One region of the Brevibacillus sp. IT-7CA2 genome, then DNA from elsewhere that is predicted to be linked to it. Evidence: predicted binding sites of a transcription regulator. Region 1 holds the regulator's gene; the other holds the start of a gene.

The links. The regulator LexA, encoded in region 1, represses DNA repair genes until DNA is damaged. The targets are predictions, from matches to a motif close to CGAACATATGTTCG.
Region 2: uvrB (excinuclease ABC subunit UvrB) is a predicted target of LexA. The motif match lies at 2,155-2,168, and genes of this name have one in related genera.

Annotation. Positions count from the first base shown of each region.
Region 1 covers NZ_CATKQT010000011.1:228,567-239,147, forward strand. The annotation lists gene ACM6JA_RS07450 (HelD family protein) at 1-1,968, opposite strand, end outside; gene crcB (fluoride efflux transporter CrcB) at 2,007-2,372, opposite strand; gene ACM6JA_RS07460 (DUF896 domain-containing protein) at 2,469-2,666, opposite strand; gene ACM6JA_RS07465 (LysM peptidoglycan-binding domain-containing protein) at 2,743-3,081, opposite strand; gene lexA (transcriptional repressor LexA) at 3,244-3,867, shown strand; gene ACM6JA_RS07475 (DUF456 domain-containing protein) at 3,918-4,403, opposite strand; gene ACM6JA_RS07480 (DUF4269 domain-containing protein) at 4,512-5,087, shown strand; gene ACM6JA_RS07485 (SOS response-associated peptidase) at 5,084-5,773, opposite strand; gene ACM6JA_RS07490 (GNAT family N-acetyltransferase) at 5,859-6,749, opposite strand; partial or broken gene ACM6JA_RS07495 (lipoprotein BA_5634 family protein) at 7,222-7,614, opposite strand; gene ACM6JA_RS07500 (CD3324 family protein) at 7,972-8,235, shown strand; gene ACM6JA_RS07505 (FusB/FusC family EF-G-binding protein) at 8,393-9,031, shown strand; gene ACM6JA_RS07510 (SRPBCC domain-containing protein) at 9,095-9,610, opposite strand; gene ACM6JA_RS07515 (ArsR/SmtB family transcription factor) at 9,642-9,986, opposite strand; gene ACM6JA_RS07520 (SDR family NAD(P)-dependent oxidoreductase) at 10,160-10,581, opposite strand, start outside.
Region 2 covers NZ_CATKQT010000054.1:13,301-23,881, forward strand. The annotation lists gene uvrA (excinuclease ABC subunit UvrA) at 1-84, opposite strand, end outside; gene uvrB (excinuclease ABC subunit UvrB) at 100-2,076, opposite strand; gene ACM6JA_RS28930 (flagellar hook assembly protein FlgD) at 2,257-3,189, shown strand; gene ACM6JA_RS28935 (hypothetical protein) at 3,254-4,963, opposite strand; gene ACM6JA_RS28940 (PDZ domain-containing protein) at 5,086-6,447, opposite strand; gene ACM6JA_RS28945 (S41 family peptidase) at 6,463-7,932, opposite strand; gene ACM6JA_RS28950 (murein hydrolase activator EnvC family protein) at 8,025-9,227, opposite strand; gene ftsX (permease-like cell division protein FtsX) at 9,255-10,151, opposite strand; gene ftsE (cell division ATP-binding protein FtsE) at 10,141-10,581, opposite strand, start outside.

The sequences.
Region 1 (10,581 bases):
CAAGCCTTTATGTGCTTTTTTACTCGCTTGAATGGTTTTCGCTACAATCGCTATCGTTTTGAAGCCTTCCGACTGGTAGGCAGCCACACGCGAAGAGATGTCCTCCCACAGTTGCGCTCGTGAACGAGCCTTGACCATGATTGGTTTTTCACCATGTCGCAAAACCGGTTTTGCCAATACCGTCTCGGGCAATTCAATTTGCCGCAACACCTCATTGGCACAGCGCATGATCTCAACTGTCGAACGATAGCTTTGTGACAACGTATAATAGGAAGGAAACAGCTGGAAAAAAATCCCCTTCGTCAACTCTTCCCACGCATGAATCCCCCGGTAGCTATGAATTCCTTGCGCAATATCTCCCACGATCGTTAGCGAGTTTCGCTTGGTTGCCAATGCAATGACGGCTATTTCCAGCGCACTCAAGTCTTGTGCTTCATCCACGACCGTATGATCAAAATGCTCTGCCTTATTCATTCCTTCAACAATGTGCTGCAAATATAGCAATGGCGCGATATCTTCCGGCTCCAATCTCTCCTCTGCAAACAGCGCAGCACTTGACTGCGTCACATCACGCACAACTTCGTCTGAAATGTCAGCAGGTACGAGCTTGCGCAGCAATTCCTCGTCAGCAATCAGCTCGCGATAAGCTGCGAAGATTTCCAGTCTTGGAAACGAAGTCAGGTATGTATCCAGTATTTGCTCCAGCATTTTCTCGAATTTGTACAAGCTTTCTTTGTCCAAATCGACTTTTCGCTCTCGCAAATGGGCAAATAATTGCTTGTTCATTTCTTGTTTCAAATGCTTGCGAAGCGCTTCTACCCTGCGATGATACGGCATATTCGCGAATTGCTCCAGGAAGCATTGGCGAATAAAATCACCCGGAATTGAAAAGACTTGCTTCGTTTTGTTGTATAAAAAGCTGAGCTTCTTAAAAGGAATTCTTGTTTCGACGATATGACGAATGTATTGCTCCAGCGCCTCTCGACAAGCGAGCGATCCTTTGAAGCGAAGCCTGTTTCGCGTCATTTCTTGCTGGCGCTCATCCTGCCCCTCTTCAAAGAACAATTGAAGAGGCTTATCAGGGCTCACGATTTTCCATCCTTTTGGCAGCAGTGGCTTCACAAGACGCGCTGCCCAATCTACAAAGGTAGACTGTTGAACGTCATCGACGCCGAGCTCAGGTAAAACCTCGGATATATAGGTAAGAAACATCCGGTTCGGTGCAAACACCATGAACTTTTTGGACATCATGGAATCCTGGTAGTTATAAATCAAATAGGATAGTCGGTGCAGCGCGATGGTCGTTTTTCCGCTCCCTGCTACTCCTTGCACAACAATGGGCCGTTCTTTTTCCGCCCGGATAATATCATTTTGCTCGGATTGAATGGTAGCGACGATGTCTTTTAGCCTGCTATCGTTTGCCTGATTCAGATTGGCTGCCAAAAATTCATCGATGAAGCCCTCTTGCAAAAACTCGTCGGGATGCCCCATTTCGCGGTTAATCGTTTCTTTTACCGCTCCATCATAGATGCCGACGATCTTTCCGTCTTCGATCGCAAAATTACGCTTCAATCGAACTTCACCACGCACAATCTCGCGTCCCATCCGGTAAAACGCGTCTTTGCTCTCACCGGAATAATAAAGACTGGCGATAGGCGCACGCCAATCCACGACGACAGAATCAAACGTATCGCTGCGTACAATTCCTCGTTTTCCTATGTATACCTGATCCAGCTCGTAGATTTCATCTTTCAAAAAATCCACTCTGCCGAAATAAGGCTTCTCTCGCCCCTGATCTTCGAGGTAGCGCAAATCCTTAGCCTTATTATAGTTAACGACCTGTTTCACATAGTCATCTGTTGCCTCGCGAATATCATTGCGAAGCTGCTCCATTTCTTCGTCGATCGCTGAAATTGTTTCATCCAGCTTTTTTTGTTCCCATTCATAATCACGATGCTGTGTACTCACATTCATTCCCCCTCACATGTATCGTGTCATTGGACGTATTAGGACCATTGCCTAGCCAACCATATTCCAGCCGCACAAGAAAGTAGTCCGACTCCCAAACTGAGAAGAGCGTACAAAGTGCCACGCAACAGGTGACCTTCTCCCCAAAAAGAGACCACTTCCAAGGAGAAGCTAGAGAACGTCGTAAATCCTCCCATGACCCCCGTTGCAAATAATAGATAGATTGTCGGAGATAAAATGCCACGTTCTTTCCCCAGCACGAACAAGATGCCGATGATCAAAGATCCACAAACATTGGCGATCCAAGTTCCCCACGGCCATCCCGGCTGATTCGCAAGCAAAGACAATAGGTAGCGCAAAAGTGAGCCAACTGCTCCTCCAACTGCCACAGCTATCCACGCCATCGCTCTCCCTCCCTGACTATCAAAGCGTTATGTATGTCACAGAAAAAGACACCCTAGCGTCAAGCGAGGATGTCTGTCGTATCAGTAATTGTTATCTTACTGTTTTGGCTTATTTTCTTCAAGGTCTTCCACATAACGGATGGAATCCAAATTTGCTCTCAATGAAAGCTTAACGGCGTCAATGTACTTTTGGCGCAATGCTTTTTGTTCGAGCTTTTCCTCTTCGGTCAAACCTTCTTCGCGAGATTTTTTGACCAATTCGTTAATGCGTTTAATTTCTGCGTCAGATACCACTGCTGGTTCCTCCCACTCTGTAGTAGTGCCGCTTCATTATACCACATTCGAATGATCCCGCAAGACAGCCGAACACTTACGGAGTATCAGGAAGGATGAGAGTCTGACCTGGGTAAATCCTGTTGCTCTCTAAACCGTTCGCATCCTTAATTTCTATTATATAGTCGCGAACATCCATATGCTGATCTGCATTGTATTGAACAGCTAACGACCATAGGCTATCTCCAGATTGTACGGTTACTTCTATACCTTGTGGCTCCTCCATTGGTGAAGAAGCAAACACTAGTTCGGTCAATAAGTAAAAAAAGAGAGTAAATGTAATAAGAAACAAGAGAGCTTGTCCTCTCGTGATACCAAAACGAACACGACGTTCTTCTTTTTTCTCGAAACGATTTCGTTCTGTCGATGAATTCATAATAATGGCCTCCTCGCAAACATACGTTCTAATCACTTGTAACCTCATGATAAATGAGAACATATGTTCATGTCAACAAAGAATCGAACTTATGTTTGTCGAACGCAAGCTCCCATGGTATAATATAGGAAAATATGTTCGAGAAATCAGGGGTGTCTTTCTATGTCAAAATTATCGAGTAGACAACAAGCCATCATCGAGTTCATACGAAAGGAAGTTCGTGATAAAGGATATCCTCCTTCTGTACGTGAAATTGGGGAGGCTGTTGGACTAGCTTCCAGCTCAACGGTACATGGGCATTTGGCACGCTTAGAGAAAAAAGGCCTCATTCGTCGAGATCCTACCAAACCTCGCGCCATCGAATTGCTATCAGATGAAGATCGTTTTCAAGACAATTTCGAAGACTCTGTCGTCCGTGTCCCAGTAATCGGAAAAGTAACCGCTGGACAACCGATCACTGCCATTGAGGATGTGGAAGAATACTTCCCGCTTCCAGACAATATCGTGACTTCTGACAAGGTCTATATGCTGCGCGTCTCCGGGAACAGTATGATTGATGCCGGGATTCTCGACGGAGATTACGTAATTGTTCGCCAACAGCACGTAGCGAACAATGGTGACATTGTCGTAGCCATGACAGAAGAAGACGAAGCGACCGTCAAAAGATTTTTCAAAGAAAAGAACCACTTCCGTCTCCAACCGGAAAATGCCACGATGGAACCGATCATTCTGGAGCATGTCACCATTCTCGGTAAAGTCATCGGTGTATATCGACTCATTCACTAGTTTCCACGTAAAAAAGGACAGCCTCGGCTGTCCTTTTCGTTTTCTGTATGTTATCTGGCGACAAAAAACCAGATGATCATTGTAACTTGCAATATGACTTTTACGACCGCACTGCCCAAAAATCCGATCAGTGAGCCTACGCCCGCTTTCACTGCTCGCTCCATCGACTGCTTCTGCACCATCAACTCTACCAGGACGACGAATACGAACGGCAAGATCAACATACCAAACGGTGGGAAAACGAAGATCCCGAGGATAATTCCGACCGCAGCAGCAATGGACGACCACTTGGACCCTCCGTACCTTTTTACGAAGTACATGTTCGTCAGCAAGTCAGCACCATAAAGCAGAATACTTAGAACGACCATTCCCCACCAAAAGGATGCGGGCAATCCCGCTCCCGGATCTGCAATGAAAAAGTGATAGAGCAAAAAGCCCGCCCACAGTAATATCGTATCAGGTAAAACGGGTAAAAAAATTCCTGCGATGCTTAGCAAGAACAATAACACAACCACTACCCACAAAAATATTTCCATCTACTACACTCCCTTCATCTAGGTATACGAGTGATTACCGATTTCGTTGCGTACTTATTCACTTTTGTCTAAACTATTTTAAAAGAAAGTAGACATGGAGGTAGTCTCTTGAGAAATTGGCATGATCTCTCTTACTTGGGCAGAGGAACGATGCGCCAAAAAGCGGCGTGGGAAGCGATTCAACAGACGCACATCATGGAGGTACTATCCGATTACCGTCCAGTGCTTGCCGGAACCATCCCATTAAACATTGACGTCAAGCAAAGCGATCTGGACATTATTTGCGAGAGTCATGATCTGGAACAGTTTGAGCAGGCTGTTCGTACAGCATTTGGCTGCTTGCCCAGATTTGAAGTGACACACCTAGATGTAAAAAGTACTCCCACGTGCGTTATTTCGTTTTTCACAGCTGACTTTTGGTTTGAAGTGTTTGCTCAACCGGTAGCTGTCGAAAAGCAAAACGCCTATCGTCATATGGACATCGAAGCACTACTGTTAGACATAGGAGGCTTGGATGCGTACCAACATATCAGAGCTCTGAAGCAAAGTGGCATCAAAACAGAGCCAGCATTTGCTCGATACTTTCATATTCCGGGTGATGATCCATACGAGGCTTTGTTGCATTTGGAGCCGTTAACCGAACAGGAATTACGAAAAAGAGTTCAGCTCCTACGAAAGGATTAATCCTCAAACAATGAGCTGATCCCTACTTCTTGAATACAGGAAGGATCATCATTTTTGGGGCTTCCCACTTTGATGGATACCGGATACACCATCATCTCGCTGGAATCATAGGGGGTAAACAGCGACTGGAGCTGCAACCGATCATACTTCTCCCGATCAAGCCATAAGTCCTCGTCATCTTTCTTTAAGATGACAGGCATTCGCTCATGTATATTCTCGATGAGCTCATTCGCCTTTGTCGTAACAATCGTGCAGGTATGTACTTTTTCTCCCTCTTGATTCGTCCACGTATCATACAGGCCAGCAAAAGCAAAGGGTTCCCCGGTATTCAACATGATCCGCATCGGTTGCTTCCCTGTGATGGCGTTCATCCACTCATAAAAGCTGTCAGCAGGAAGAATGCATCGCTTTCGGGCGAAAAGCTGTTTGAATGCGGGCTTTTCATTTAATGTCTCACAACGCGCATTGATCATTTTGTAGCTGCTCTTCTCATCGGCAGCCCACGACGGCACTAACCCCCATCTCAACTGACCCATACGTCGCTCGCCGCGATCAGCAATAATCGCTGGAATGAACTGACCCGGTGCAATATTGTACCGTGGCTTTGCATCAAATGGAATGACTTCGATTTGGAACCGTGCCTTCCATTTTTCCAAGTTCGTTACGAGAGTAAAACGGCCACACATGCTTTTCCCCTCACATCCTTCCATACTGGACGTCTGCTTTTTTCTTCTATTTTACTGTTTCACACGATGTGTCATTTCAAACCTTTTATGCGTGTGAAGTAAGGGGAAAACGAAAATGTTCTGTCTCCATTTTTAACGAGGGACGAACAAATAAGACATCATCCGTCGTTGTCATCCATGCAGATTGGATGTTTTCATTCTCACTATCCGGCATAAAGTGAAAATGAATGATCGTTGTCTCAGTCGTTACCAAATGAGAAATGACCGCTTCTAGATCAACTGGTTTTTTACTTACAAGATCAAATACATGCAGTTGGTCGTCTTCTCGTTCCAATAAGACAATCACATCCTCCTCTTCGACATAATAGATCGCATCCCGAAAAACGAGCAGCAAGTAAAACATCAACAGATGCTCGCTATCCTTGATACCTAGTCTCGATGAAGCGGGGATTCTTTTGGAAGCAAATTCCTTCATGACAATAAAATCAGCCTCATTATCAACATCTAGCTTGCGCAAGACTGATTTTTGTCCTACTTGCTTTTTCAAATCAGATGCCAATAAGCGAAAACTACTTTCCTGTACTCTCTCAAATCCGAACTTCGGATAAAAATCGAGCACGGTATCATTGGCATACAAATAAATAAAATCGTATTCCTTCTCACATGTTTCAAGAATATGGTTCATCAATTTCGCTGCCAATCCTTGGTTGCGATAGGCAGGATGCGTCATGACCGTTCCGATCTGAAGTGCCTTATAGTCTCTGCCATTAGATGTCACGATCATCTTACTGGTAGAAGCGTTAGCAATAACCTGATCCCCATCCAAATAGGAATAGCAGACATAGTTGTCATTCCAATAGCCTTTGTTATACCATTCTTTAAAATCGAGCTGAAAGATCTGCTTGGCGAGGTCATTAAAGCTCTCTTTGTATTTTTCGATATGCTTGTAGTCGCTAATCAATCGATATTCACCCATGTAAAAACCTCCCATTCTGTTGTTTGTGCTGTTTGTCATCATTCATTCCTTTTCAGCAATCCCTTCTTTCCAATAAAAAAGACCACAAGAAGAATTCTCTTCTCATGGTCAAATTTATCGTTGTGATGAAGATACCTATCCCGAACAAAATAGATATCATGCACAAACGTGAAATTTGTTTTGATGAGATATAATGCCTTCTAATCGCTTTTGAAAAAAGGTATAAAAAATAAACAAAGGGCATGCCCTTCATTTGACCTTTTCCCATATAAAATTCATTCGAATTTTACTTAGCGATTATGAGTTTCATCATATACAATCAAAACCTCTTTTCACGTTCATTATTGTAACTATATAGGAGTTTCCATGGACTGTAAATGTTTTATCATTTCATGGTTTTTCGCGATGGAACCCATACACCTGCAATGCTCCCGATACAGCCGCGAGGTAGACCATAAGTCTACCTTTCTTTCTATTTCTTTGTGTCCATTTCTTTCATGTGAACGAGCTGTTCCGTTTCCACATTAAAAGTACCCATCTCATTCTTAGGATATTTGTTATATCCCCATACCGAGACTTTTTTGGCGGTTCCCTCTACTTGTTCCCAAGTGGCATCATCCACAATCACGAAAAGATCAGCATAGCTCCGCCCGTCGCCAATGATCACATTGCCTTGATACGTGAGCTTGTTTGGGCCAACAGTCAGATTGGTCGTTTCATTTTTAGCAAAGTATACACCTGCGTCGCTTGTGATCTGTGGCAAGGTATCTATTGGTGTCGTGTTATTCCCCGCATCTACTTTTCTCAGCAGTTCCTTCTCCAGCAGCGATTGGGCCATCGGTTTGTTCATAACCATCACATTTTGTTCTCCAGCAGTCGATAGAGATGATTACCATCGCCTTTCCTTACATATCCACTTACATTTTTGTAAGTAACGTTATACAAAAAAGTCATTTTCTTATATAATTACAAATACTCCCTTTCCGAAAAGGAGAGGGGACACCGTTTTTAAAATGGACCTCGAGGGGGGTGTACGAATGGCGAATGCTCTCAATTTGCCACATACCGCAACGGCTCATGCAAAGCCTAGAAATAGTGAGGCGATACTTTGCATGAGGTGGTCTCTCGTTTAATCGAATCATCGCCTTCATTTGCGTATCTCATTTCCTATTTCTTGGCTTTGCCCCTTATTTGCCTATTTATAAATAAGGAGCGAGCAGAAATGAAATGTGTGAAAGCAAATTTAATCCTTCCTGAATCGTTACTCGCAGAAATTCAAAAGTACGTGCAAGGAGAAACCATTTACATTCCGAAGACAAAAGTAACCCATCAAAAATGGGGGACGCGCACTGGCGGGAGAAAACTCCTCGATGAGCGGAATACGGCTATTAAAAGCAGCTTTCGGGCCGGAACGGCTATTTCTCAGTTAGCGGAGGAATACTTTTTGTCTACAGAGACGATAAAAAAAATCGTGTACACCAAATAGGCGTTTATAAAGCACTGGCGACCTTTTCATACAGGTTGTCAGTGCTTTTTTATGGCGAGTTTTTTTGTGAAAAGTCTTCTCCCTTTCTCCTCTCTTGCAAACACACTAAAGTAAAGAGGAACCCACCTTACAAGACAGAAACAGGAGGAACCGCAAGATGGAACCTTTTATCCATACACATCAGTATCACTTCATTCAATCACGCGTTCAAGCAATCATGAACGCCTATGCGACCAGTACAGATGTCAATGTGATTCGTGCTCGAAAAGAAATCGCCCATGAAGAAATCTTTCAGTTGTTCCCGAACATGACAGAAGAACAAAAAGAGATTTTGTATCCGATTGACTCGATTAAAGAAAAAGCAGAAGGAAAACAGTTTTTGCACCAGCTTTCACCGTTTGTGATTCCATTCCCTGCTCTCACAGAGTCTTCTATTAAGAAGCTCTTTCCAAAAGTAAAGAAGCTTAAAATCTCGAATTTAGCTGAGATCGATTTTTCAGAAATCTCTTATGTGGGCTGGCTAGACACTGCGACGGAAAAGAAGTATATTGTCGCTTACCACGAAGGAAAACTGATTGGCATTCATGGGCAGTTTACCAATGTAAATAAAAAAGGCCTTTGTGCGCTCTGTAATCGCTTTGAAGAAATCGGCATGTTCGTCCTTGAAGCAAAGAGCTCTGGGGATGGAACATATTTGAAAAAAGGAAACTACATTTGCCAAGACAGTGCGACGTGCAATCAAAATATCATTTCGCTAGATAAGCTGAACGAGTTTATTGCACTGATGGTGAAATAACTCTGCAACGAAATTGAAAAAGCCGCCGGGTCTTCATGCCAGGCGGCCTTTCCTATATGTCCCTTACTTGATCTCGGTCAGACTCTCTTCCAAACGATCCCACGTTTGGGTGATACCCTCTAGCATACCCATGTCCATGACAGTTTTGAGAGCTTCCGCAGATACATATTCAGAACGGCTGACCAGCCTCGTCTTACCACCCATATCGATGAATTCCATCATAACTTCTGTCGAAGGCATGGTATCATTTGTGTTGCCTTCTGCATCTGAAAAGTAATCGGTATAGATGATTTTCTCTGGTTCAACAATTTCCTTATAAACGCCTTTGCCCCAAGATTCCATGCCGTAAAAATCACCTTGATTCTTATCGACGCATTTCATGCAATAGTGCCAAACACCGCCTGGTCGGAAATCGACATAACAAACCGGGAGTTCCCAGCCTTTCGGTCCCCACCAACGCTTGAGATGCTCAGGCTCCTTAAACATCTTGAACACGAGATCTCTGGGCGCGTCGAATACACGCTCCAGTACCAGCACCCGCTCGTTCTCTACCCTTGATACCATAGTGTTTCTTGACATATCAATTCCTCCTCATTCATTTGAATGGATCTCAAGTATTTTCCTTGTTTTGCAGTTCCCGCAAATAGTCTTCCAGATTATCGAATCTTTCTTCCATAACACGCTGGAATGACCTCACCCAAGAATCCAGCGCTCGGAAGGGCTCGGGCCTGAGTTTGTAAAATCGGCGATTGGCTTCGGCCTTCACATCTACGATCCCGCTGTCACTAAGCACCTTCAAATGCTTCGAGGCTTGGGGCTGGCGAAGCCCCAGTTGTTCGGCGATTTCCCCTACAGTTAGAGGACCATCGCGCAAAAGTTCGACGATTTTCATACGATTCGGTTCAGCCAAAGCACTCAGCGTCGCCATGTCCATGCCCGGATTCATCCCCGACATGCCACTCACCTCGTTACATGATGGATTCTACGTTCATCTCATCCCCTTCAGCGTTATTGTGATGATCTTGTTAGGTAAAATATACACTAAGGGGAATATTCCTGTAAAGGAATATTTAAAAGAATTGTGGAAGTCCACTTGTTAGTGATTAATCAATAACTAACAACTATCATTTATTTCATGGAAGTACGATTCTGCAAATGCTGGATCGTTGCCGTTATACCCTCCTCGAACTTCGTCGCTGGGATCGGTCCAATATGCCGTTTATATTTTTCTCCGCTAAGGATCAACGGTTTTTCGGTTAAGTACAGCATCTCGACAACCTCCTTCATCACTGGGACGAACATACCCAGCAAAGACAAACCCATTTTCCCAAGAGGAATGACAGGTTTCACGGTACCACTTGCTTTTTGAGCGATTCGAACGATGTCTCGACCGGAAATGGTGCCTTCACCTGGAATGTGCCAGTTTTGTCCATAAGCAAACTCACGACTGGCCAACTCTACAATCATCTTCGCCGCATCCGGCAAATAAACAAACTCGCGAGGAACATGCATATTCCCAATGAAAAACCCGGGTTTTCCAGCCGCAATTG
Region 2 (10,581 bases), on a different contig from region 1:
GAATTTGTCCCTCGGAATGACTACATCAACATTTTTTAGGTTGTGGGCACGTGCACCCTTTACGACAATATGTTCTAATGGCATGAAAAAAACCTCTCCTTAGAGTTCCGCCTTCAGCTCAAGAATCAAATCACGCAATTCGGCCGCACGCTCGAACATGAGGTTGCGTGCCGCTTCCTTCATTTCTTCTTCCATACGTTCTATAACAGCCACGCGATCCTTCTTCGGCATTTTCTTGAAATCTGCATGTGGCAAGTAATCTGCTTTTTCCTCCGCTACCTTGGTCGCCTCGATCACTTCGCGGACGGACTTTTTCACGGTTTGCGGCGTGATGCCGTGCTCTTCATTGTAAGCCATCTGAATAGAACGACGACGGTCTGTCTCACGAATCGCAGAGGTCATCGAATCTGTCATTTTGTCAGCGTACATAATAACGCGTCCCTCTGCGTTCCGCGCAGCCCGACCAATCGTCTGAATCAGCGAACGCTCATTGCGAAGGAAGCCTTCCTTGTCTGCATCCAATATCGCTACAAGTGATACTTCCGGCAAGTCAAGACCTTCCCTCAAGAGGTTGATCCCGACTAGCACGTCAAATTCACCCAAGCGCAATGAACGCAAAATCTGCATCCGCTCAATCGTTTTAATATCCGAGTGAAGATAACGCACCTTGATTCCGATTTCTTTCAGATAGTCCGTCAAATCCTCAGACATTTTCTTCGTCAGAGTCGTGACGAGAACCCGCTCATTTTTCGCAATTGTGGCTTGAATTTCGCCAATCAAATCGTCAATCTGTCCCTTGATCGGACGTACCGTAACCGTTGGATCAATCAAGCCTGTCGGACGAATCACCTGCTGTACCATTTCCGGACTGTGTTCCAGCTCATAAAGACCAGGTGTAGCCGAAATGTAGATCGCTTGTTTCAGCTTTCCTTCAAACTCCTCGAACTTGAGTGGACGGTTATCGCGTGCAGAGGGCAGACGGAATCCGTGATCGACCAGTACATCCTTCCGTGCACGGTCACCGTTATACATCCCCCGAACCTGCGGCAAGGTCATATGCGACTCATCCATCATGACGATAAAATCTTCTGGGAAGTAATCTAGCAAGGTATAAGGAGCATGCCCGGCAGGCAGTCCCGTTAGATGGCGCGAGTAGTTTTCAATACCGGAGCAAAAGCCCATCTCCATCATCATCTCAATATCGTACCGTGTACGTTGCTCCAGTCGCTGTGCTTCCAGGAGCTTACCTGCATCACGGAATTCTTTCAGTCTTTCTTCCAGCTCGGCCTCGATGCTTTGGACAGCCAGCTTCATTTTTTCCTCGCGCGTCACGTAGTGAGATTTAGGGAAGATGGCAATGTGATCACGCTGTCCCAGAATCTCGCCGGTCAGTACGTCAATCGAAGTAATCCGCTCTATTTCATCTCCAAAAAACTCAACGCGAATCGCCTGCTCACTCTCTGAGGCAGGGAAAATCTCCACGACGTCCCCCCGCACACGGAACGTACCGCGCGTGAAGTTGATATCGTTGCGTGTGTACTGGATATCGACCAAACGATGCAAAATCTCGTCCCGTCCTGTTTCCATGCCAACACGTAAAGACAAGAGCAGCTCCCGATACTCCTCGGGAGAACCCAATCCGTAAATGCAGGAGACGGAGGCAACGATGATCACATCTCGGCGTTCAAACAACGCACTGGTAGCGGAGTGACGGAGCTTGTCGATCTCGTCGTTAATGCTCGAGTCTTTTTCAATAAACGTATCCGATTGGGGAATGTATGCTTCGGGTTGATAGTAATCGTAGTAGCTGACGAAGTATTCCACCGCGTTGTTCGGGAAAAACTCCTTAAACTCTGCACAAAGCTGAGCGGCCAGAGTTTTGTTGTGTGCCATCACGAGTGTTGGCCTGTTCACCTGAGCAATTACCTGGGCAGCCGTATAAGTCTTTCCCGTTCCCGTCGCACCCAGCAATGTCTGGTGTCGCTTGCCAGCCTGTAACCCTGCCACCAGCTCGGCAATGGCGGTCGGCTGGTCACCGGACGGTTGAAACTCCGATACCAATTCAAAACGCTCCATTCCCTCGTTCATCTCCTCATAGCATGACTGTTTCTACTTCCATTATAACACAATTTCAGCTAGTTTAAGCCCAAAATTCGAACAAACGTTTGTCTTCATCTTTCCACCGATTTTTCCGATATAAGATGAAGGAAGTGCAAACATGCACAGATAGACTCGCCACCTTCAGGGAGGATTGACATGTCAGATACCGGAACAACCGTTAAAAATAACCCTTATATACAACCGCATTTGAGCTATAAAGGCAAAAAAGAATTCACCACCGAGCTCGACCAAAATGCCTTTATGAAGCTCATGCTGGAGCAGTTAAAGCATCAAGACCCTATGTCCCCAATGGACAACTCTCAGTTCATCCAGCAAACAAGTATGCTGACCATGGTAGAAAAAATCACAAAAATGACCACGCTGATGGAGCAATCGAACAACAGCATGGTCACTTTGGAAAAGTATGAAAAGCTGGTAGGTCGTACAGCCTCGTATTCCCTTACTACTAAAGACGAGATGACGGGAGAAACTAAGACGGAGAAGAAAGAAGGCGTACTTGATGCCGTCTACATGGATCAAGGCAAAATCTACTTCCGTGTCGCAGGCGAATCGACACCGATTCCACTGGCAGACGTCTCCGGACTGGAATCGCAAGGTCTGGCTGGTAATACGCTCGATAACAGCGTGAAGTACATGGAAATGATCGGTCGAGAGATTTCCTATAAAGTAACCAAGGAAGTCGACCGGGATGGCAATCCAGATACCACACACGACGTTTCCAAGGTGGATGAAATCTTGAATGGCGTCATCACTGGCTTTACTACCAAAAATGGTACTGCACAATTCCAACTGGATAATGGATCAACCGTAAAAGCCGAAGAAATCGTAGGCATGACGGTGAAACCTGAAAACAGAACAATGGGCAACTCCCTTGCCTACGCGCAAATGATCGGCTACAACATCACGTACAATCAGTCTCAGACGAATCCGGACGGTACCACTACCAATACGCCTCTTACAGGCGTGGTCAAAGCTGTCAGCATGAAAAACGGGGTAGTCGAATTCGTCCTCAAGGATGATAAGAAAGTCGGTCTCAATCAAATTACGGGATTCGAAGCAACTGCCTAGAATCCTATACAAAAAGCCGCACATCTTCGAAATCGGAGAAGGCGGCTTTTTATTATGCAGGTTCCTATTCGTTTACAATCACTTTTCCGGTTATCGCATCCACATAAAATGTATCATCTACTTTAAATTCTCCCCCGCAGAAGCAATGCGAGCGAGTTTGGCGAAAAGAAAGGTCATAGCCGAGCTTCCAGGTAATCGTGTTTTTCTTGTAATCTGGCTGGTGGATGTAGGTCAGCTCAAGTGGAAAGGTTTGTAGTAAACGGGTCATAGCCACTTGTTCTTTAAGCGCGTTGGAACGGGCCGGGTATTTGACACTGGCCGGTTTATTTATGCTCACCTGCTCCCATGTACCCGTCCATGAATCGATCCGAATCGAATACATCCCCTGTTCCACACTCTGATTGCTCCCATATACCGGAATGCCGTTCACAAGGGGATCAGCTATGATCGAGGTGTACCTTTCATCTCCATCCTCCGTTACTTGTATCTGATTGCTTCCAGACGGAGTCAGTCTTTTCAAAAGCTTTTCCGCTTCCATTCGATCCCGCTTCTTATCCGTTTTCACGTTAGACCATTGCGGATTGTTCACCTTAGTAGAAAATTCAAGCAGTTCACCAGTCTTTGCATCCGTCACGAGGAGATGATGCTGCTCGCCGTTACTGCTTCCCTCAGGAAAGGTCGCCATTCGAGATATCTTGTCGGCATCGGGAACCCCCTCACCAAAACTTCCCCATATGAAATAACGAAGGGCTGGACCATCATTGTAACTCGCCTCGTAGATGGACAGCGGCTGCTTTTCTGTTTCTATTCTAAACAACATGCGTAACAAATCACGCGCTTGCGTCTCTGTTTGCGCTACCCACTTCTCTCCTGTTCCGGTCACATTGATGGTCTGAGACGGGGTGGTTGTCGCTCGGGTATTCGTTGTTACTAATCGTTTACCACTAAAGGCATCTAATGCACTACCTGTATGTTGTTGCGTTATGATTCCATTTTTCAGGACATAAGCGAGTTTTGCTTCTACCTGATCGCTTTGATTATGAATGGGCAATAAATAAACGAGTTCTAATGGACGGCTTTCTTGCCACTTTCGTACTGCTTGTTCGGGGGAGATGACGCGCTGAGGAGATGGGAGTGAAGAGGGACTTACTTTTTCGTATAATCTGCCATCAAACGTAGAAAACCAAACGATTCTTCCCGATGCATCAAAGCTGACAAGACAATCATAATCGTCGTCGAGCACCACATTATTCAGGACTCGCACCAGTCGAACCGTCAATAAGTCCTTATTTTTATAAACCTCTCTCGCCTGATAGGTGTTACCTGTACCAGTTCCCTGCAAACCAGCGACAAAAGCCAACGCACGTGCTTTGGCCTGCTGCTCATTCGGGTAGGCAGGCTTTGTTGCTGCTTTCGGGGTAAGATTCAGTCTGAGCAGCTCTCCTGTCTGTCCATCAAAAATCGCATCATCCATAGACGATTCAGCCTCAGCAGCAGACTGTGCAAACGTGACCACCACCCCGCTAACACCGGGTCCATCCACATCACCACCGTAAACGACATAGCGCGAAGACAGCTCCGGTAAAAGCTTGACTAGCTTTTGGACACCTTTCGTCACAAGCATCGGCACAGCCACAACCGATTGAGCCTGCGCTACGGTCACATGACTCGTTGCGCCTACTCCTGATAAGGGGCCGGCAAAAACTGTGGCGGCAGCTAATGTACCTGACAAAAACCACGAGACCGTTCTTTTCACTTTGAACACCGAACCCACTCCCTCTTTTTTCCTCCTACATTGAGACGCAACAGCTACCCGTAAGTTACCGAATGGACAAGCTATGCTCGAAAAAAAGAAGGTATGCACGTTTGTCTGCATACCTTCTCCCCCAACTATCCTTATGCTCCTACATTCAGCTTCTCCAGCTTTTGCTTGATCAGCTCGACTACACTGGCGCGTTTCAAATCAACAAATGCACGGGTATTTGCATCCGGAACCACAATGATCCCCAGTTGGTGATGATTGCCCGCATAAACCGCACACTGTACGAACTTCAGCTCGCCTTCACGCGTGAGTACTTCCATTTTGCAAAAGGCAGGATTGGCTTGTAACGCCGGATATAAATCTTCTTTTTCCCGCACCGAAATGCCATTTACTTTCACGATAATCTCACCGGGCGTGATACCGATCTCCTCTGCTCTCGTACCCGGAATGACACCCATTACCTTTACACCACGCGAAGACTGGATGAAATAAGGCGAACGCTTTCTTTCTTGATACTGACTCCAGAAAAACAGCGCCTCATGACCGAACAGTGCAAAGATCGCGGCCAGCAAGATCAACGGATAAAACCATACAGCCAGAGCGCACAAGCCCAACAAACCAATCGCATACAGTGTCAAATTTTTCGCAACCTGCGTTGCTTTTCTATACGGAGTCATCGTTTGTGTCATATCAGAGAATCCGGTCACTGTCGGCAGAAGCATCAGTCCGAATGAAGCGGCTTCCGGCGAAAAGAACGGCCACCCTGGATACAACGCACCGCTGATAGCACCTGGCTCCATCTGTACGAACAGCACGGCTGGCGTCAGCCAAAAAGAATGAAGCAAATAGGCACCGACGATCCGACCACGCTGCCCTTCCACGAACAGCGGAGAAGCGTCCCGCCCGCCATTCCAGCGTACGAGCATCGCTTCAATCAGATGCATGACCGCAACTAACGCAAGCAACGGCAAAGGCTTCGCCTGACGAATCATTTCCCAGACATAGCTCAATCCAGGAACATCCGTAACCGGTGGAATGACCTGTGTGATCGCGTGTAAAATCGCCAAAATCCCTGCAGCATATGCGAAACAGAGAAACCGTAAACGAATCAGCGCCAAGATGAGCGCCAATCCCCATAGTATCCACAAATCCTGTGCTTGCACGACCACGCCGAGTCCTGCACTAAGAAGAGAAATAAGCAAGCCTCCCACCAAGCCCATCCCTACAGCCCGTATCGTCGAGAGCAAGGGGGACTGAATGCGTGCAGAAAAAAGCTGTCTTTCCAGGTTCATCTGTCTGCGATAATGCAAATAAATAAACACCAGAAAGAGATAGAAGACAGGATTGATAAAAAATGCGGCAAAGCCATATGCAATGGTAAGCATATCTGCCTGTATCGCCAATTGCCTCACCTCAATTAAAAGAAAGAAAAACCACGGCATTTGATTTGCCGTGGTTATCATTTCTACGGAAAGCAGGGAATTACCTGCTTCCATTTTCTTGATTATTCATTACTTACCCGTGACTACATCCAGCGCTTTTTGCAATTGCAGGTCATTCTCTGGCTTCGTCATCGTTTTACGGAGACTTTCTTCCAGCGAAGAGCGTGTCTTCGCGTCTACTTTGCCAGTTACCTCAAGTTTGTTGGAGGTTTGGAACTGCTTGATTACTTCCTCTGTCTTTTCATCAAAATAGCCATCTTCTCGTCCTGGGGACAGATTCAAGCCCTTCAGGATGAGCTGCAGGTTTTTCACGTCAGTGCCAGCCATATCGCGCTGCAATACTTTATCTGCCGGCAACAGAGTTGCGTTGAAATAGTCTGGTTGCTTGACTGCAAAGTCTGGCGTAATGCCTTTTTTATGGACCCATTCACCCTTCGGTGTGACCCACTTGGCAATCGTCAGCTTCAATTGGCTCTTGTCGTTCATTTCCATGGTACTCTGAACGGTTCCTTTACCAAAGGTCTTCTCACCGACCAGCTTGTAGTTGCCGCTATCCCGCAGAGCACCTGCGAGAATTTCCGAAGCACTGGCGCTTCCGCCATTAATCAGTACCGAGATTGGGTAAGGCTTAGCAGCTTCTGTAGTCGAGAAATACTCTTCCTTTTGCTGTCCGCCATTTCCATACTCGATTTGCACGATCTTACCTTTATTTGGAACAAGGATTTCTCCGATTTCTTTCACGGCTAACAAATACCCTCCCGGATTGCCTCGAACGTCAATGACCAAACCGCCAATCCCCTTCTGTTCGAGAGCAGCCAGCTGATCTTTGAAGTGCTTAGCTGTTTCTGTAGAGAATTGGGTAAGGTTGATCACGCCTACTTTGACACCGTTCTTCTCGAGTATCTGACTGTTTACCGTCTCAATCGGAATATCGTCACGAACACACACGATGGTAAGAGGCTCTGGCACTCCTGCTCTCACTACTTTGAGAACCGCCTTTGTTCCTTTTGGACCGCGAATCTTCGTCACTGCCTGATGCAGGTCCAATCCTTCAAGAGATTCATCATTTACGCTCAAAATTTGGTCGTTTGGTCGCAGCCCTGCACGCTCTGCTGGGGAGTTTTTGAATGGCGAAACAACCGTTACCCGACCATTTTGCATCGTTACCTCTGTCCCGATCCCTTGGAAAGTCGAGTGTAGGGTTGATGTGAACTCCTCAGCAGAACGAGGGTCCATGTAATCACTGTACGGATCTTCGAGCGACCCGACCATTCCGCCAATTGCACCCTCTACTAACTGCTCATTGGTGACATTTTGGATGTAATCTTTCTTGATTGCTGAAAACGCCTCGTACAGCTTCTGGAACTCTTTCGGATAATCTCCGCTCCCAGAAAATAGCGCCATGCTGGATGCTGTTAAAGCTCCACCTTGACTTGAACTGGCGCTAGCCGATGTCTTCATGATCGCCATCGTAATAAAACTACTGGCTACCATGGAGATGAGTACAAGCGCGATAACGGTACGTCCTTTCCATCTCACTGTTACGTCACCATCCTTTGTGCTACCGGAAAAAGATATGCTGCTAGTGTATGCATGTTCCGTTAACAATATTTGTCTGGTCGCACGAGGGTCTACTTCAAGTACGGCATTGGGTTGACTGCTACGTCATTTTTATAGACGGTAAAGTGTACGTGATTTCCGGTTGAGCGACCTGTTGATCCTACCTCTGCGATCTTTTGACCTCTCGATACGGCTTGCCCAACAGAAACCTTGATACCTCCCTCGCGAATATGACCGTACAGAGTGGTATATTCCGCGTTATGCTTGATCATTACTGTATTCCCGTAGCCGCCGTTATATCCTGCAAAGAGAACGATTCCGTCAGCCGCTGCCATAATTGGCGTTCCCTTCCGTGCTGCCATATCTAAACCATTATGCCCAGCCGAGCGGCCTGTAAACGGGTCTGACCGCATTCCGAAGCCCGAAGTGAAGCGGAATTGTCCACTTGCGACTGGCAAGGCAAACTTTCCACCCTTGTAGCCTGTACTGGATGCGCTCATCGCACGTACTCGTTCCGCGTATTTGGCTGCTTCTTGTTTGGTGCTAGCCAAAAGCTCCTGTCCATACTGCTCCAAATCCACTTCCAGTGCAGATTCTTTCTTATCCAGTTCAGCCTTCACCACTAGACTTTGCTTGTACTGCTTGTCCAATTCGACTTTGAGCTCCTCAGCCTCATCGAACATCCCAGCGTACACAGTCAGTTGATGATCAATTTCTTTCTTTTTGGTCTCGATCGTTTCCTTATCGCGAATGTTATCCTCTAAAATACGCGTGTCCTGCTCCAAAATAAGCTGCAAGGCCTGCATGCGCGTCAAAAAGTCCCCAAAGTCAGAGGAACCGAGAAGTACATCCAAATAGGAGATCGTACCGCGTTCATACATGGAAGTCACACGCGTTCTGAGCAAGGCATCCCTTTTGGCTACGCGGTCTTTTGCTTCATCCAGTTTATCCTGAGCGTTTGCTGCTTTTTCCTTGGTATCATCCATTTGCTGCTCAAGCTTGTCCAGCTTTTTCTGTGTATCGTTGCGCCGCAAATCAATTTGCATCAATTGCGTCTCCAAGCCTTTTTTCTCTTTTTGCACGACATTAATCTGTTCTTCGGTCTTCTTCAATTGCTGCTGCTGGCTTTTCTTCTTCTTTTGAATTTCTTTTAGCTCTCGATTAATCTTGTCCAAAGAGGCCTTACTAGGCGCTGCCAAGCTTACATTTGTCGGGAGCACAGTACCAACCACAAGCCCAGTGATTACGAGTGCTAGCAGGATTCTCTTTCTCATGTTACTCCTCCCACGCTCTTCAAATTATTAAACTCGCAAGAAGCGACGTACGGACACCAAACTTCCCCAAATCCCGATGAATGCACCAATCGCAAGCAAAGCCAGCGCCACTTGATACACGAGCGGGAATAGCGGCAACAGTTTAAACAGTTGGGAAGCTTCAAAGCTGGAGTGAATGGCATCCAGGAGGTAGTAATACCCAACCGTTAACATAATGGTCGGAATCAATGCCCCTGCCACACCCATCAACAGCCCTTCCACAAAGAATGGCCAACGGATAAACCAGTTCGTGGCCCCAACCAGCTTCATGATTTCAATCTCTCTGCGACGTGCCACAATTGTCAGCTTAATCGTGTTGGCAATCAAGAACATCGCTGTAAAGCCAAGTCCAATAATAAAAGCAATCCCGACATTACGAACTGCTCCTGTCAAGGAAAACAGCTTATCCACAGTGCCTTCCCCATAGGTCAGGCTTTTGACATACTGGAGATTTTTAATTTGAGCGGCAACAGCAGCAGTGTCTTGCGGTTGCTTCGTTTTTACGGTAAACGCATCCGGCAGAGGATTGCTTTCCTCCAATCCTTCAAACAAATACGCTTTTTCACCAAGGCTCTCTTTAAACTGCTTCAGCCCTTCGTCTTTCGGTATAAATGAAACAGACTCGACTTGCGGAAGTTTCTTGATGTTATTCTCAACCTGTGTGATGTTTTCTTTTGTCGCCAGCAAGTCCATGAAAACGCGAATTTCTACTTGTTTTTCGACGGTTTGCGCAAAGTAATTGACGTTCATCGCCAGAATGAGGAAAACGCCCAAGATAAAGAGGGTAATGGTTACGGCACTAATAGAAGCGAACGACATCCAGCCGTTCCGCCCGAGGTTTTTGACCCCTTCACGGACATGGCGCCCCAGCGTCCTAATCTTCATAACCATATTCCCCTCTCTGCTCATCACGGGCAATTTGGCCTGCTTCGATCGCAACCACCCGTTTTCTCATGGTGTTTACAATTTCCCTATTGTGGGTAGCCATGACGACTGTCGTTCCACGCTGATTGATTTCTTCAAACAGCTTCATGATTTCCCAAGAGGTCTCAGGGTCCAAGTTCCCTGTCGGTTCGTCCGCGATAATAATTCCCGGACTATTTACCAGTGCTCGCGCCAAGGCAACACGTTGCTGCTCACCACCGGACAGCTCGTTTGGCAGCATTTTGGCTTTATGCTTGAGTTTTACGAGTCCCAAAACATCCATCACGCGCGGCTTGATTTGTTTAGGATTGCTCTCGATTACTTCCATCGCAAATGCGACGTTTTCGAAAACGGTCAACGTCGGCAGCAGCTTGAAGTCCTGGAACACGAC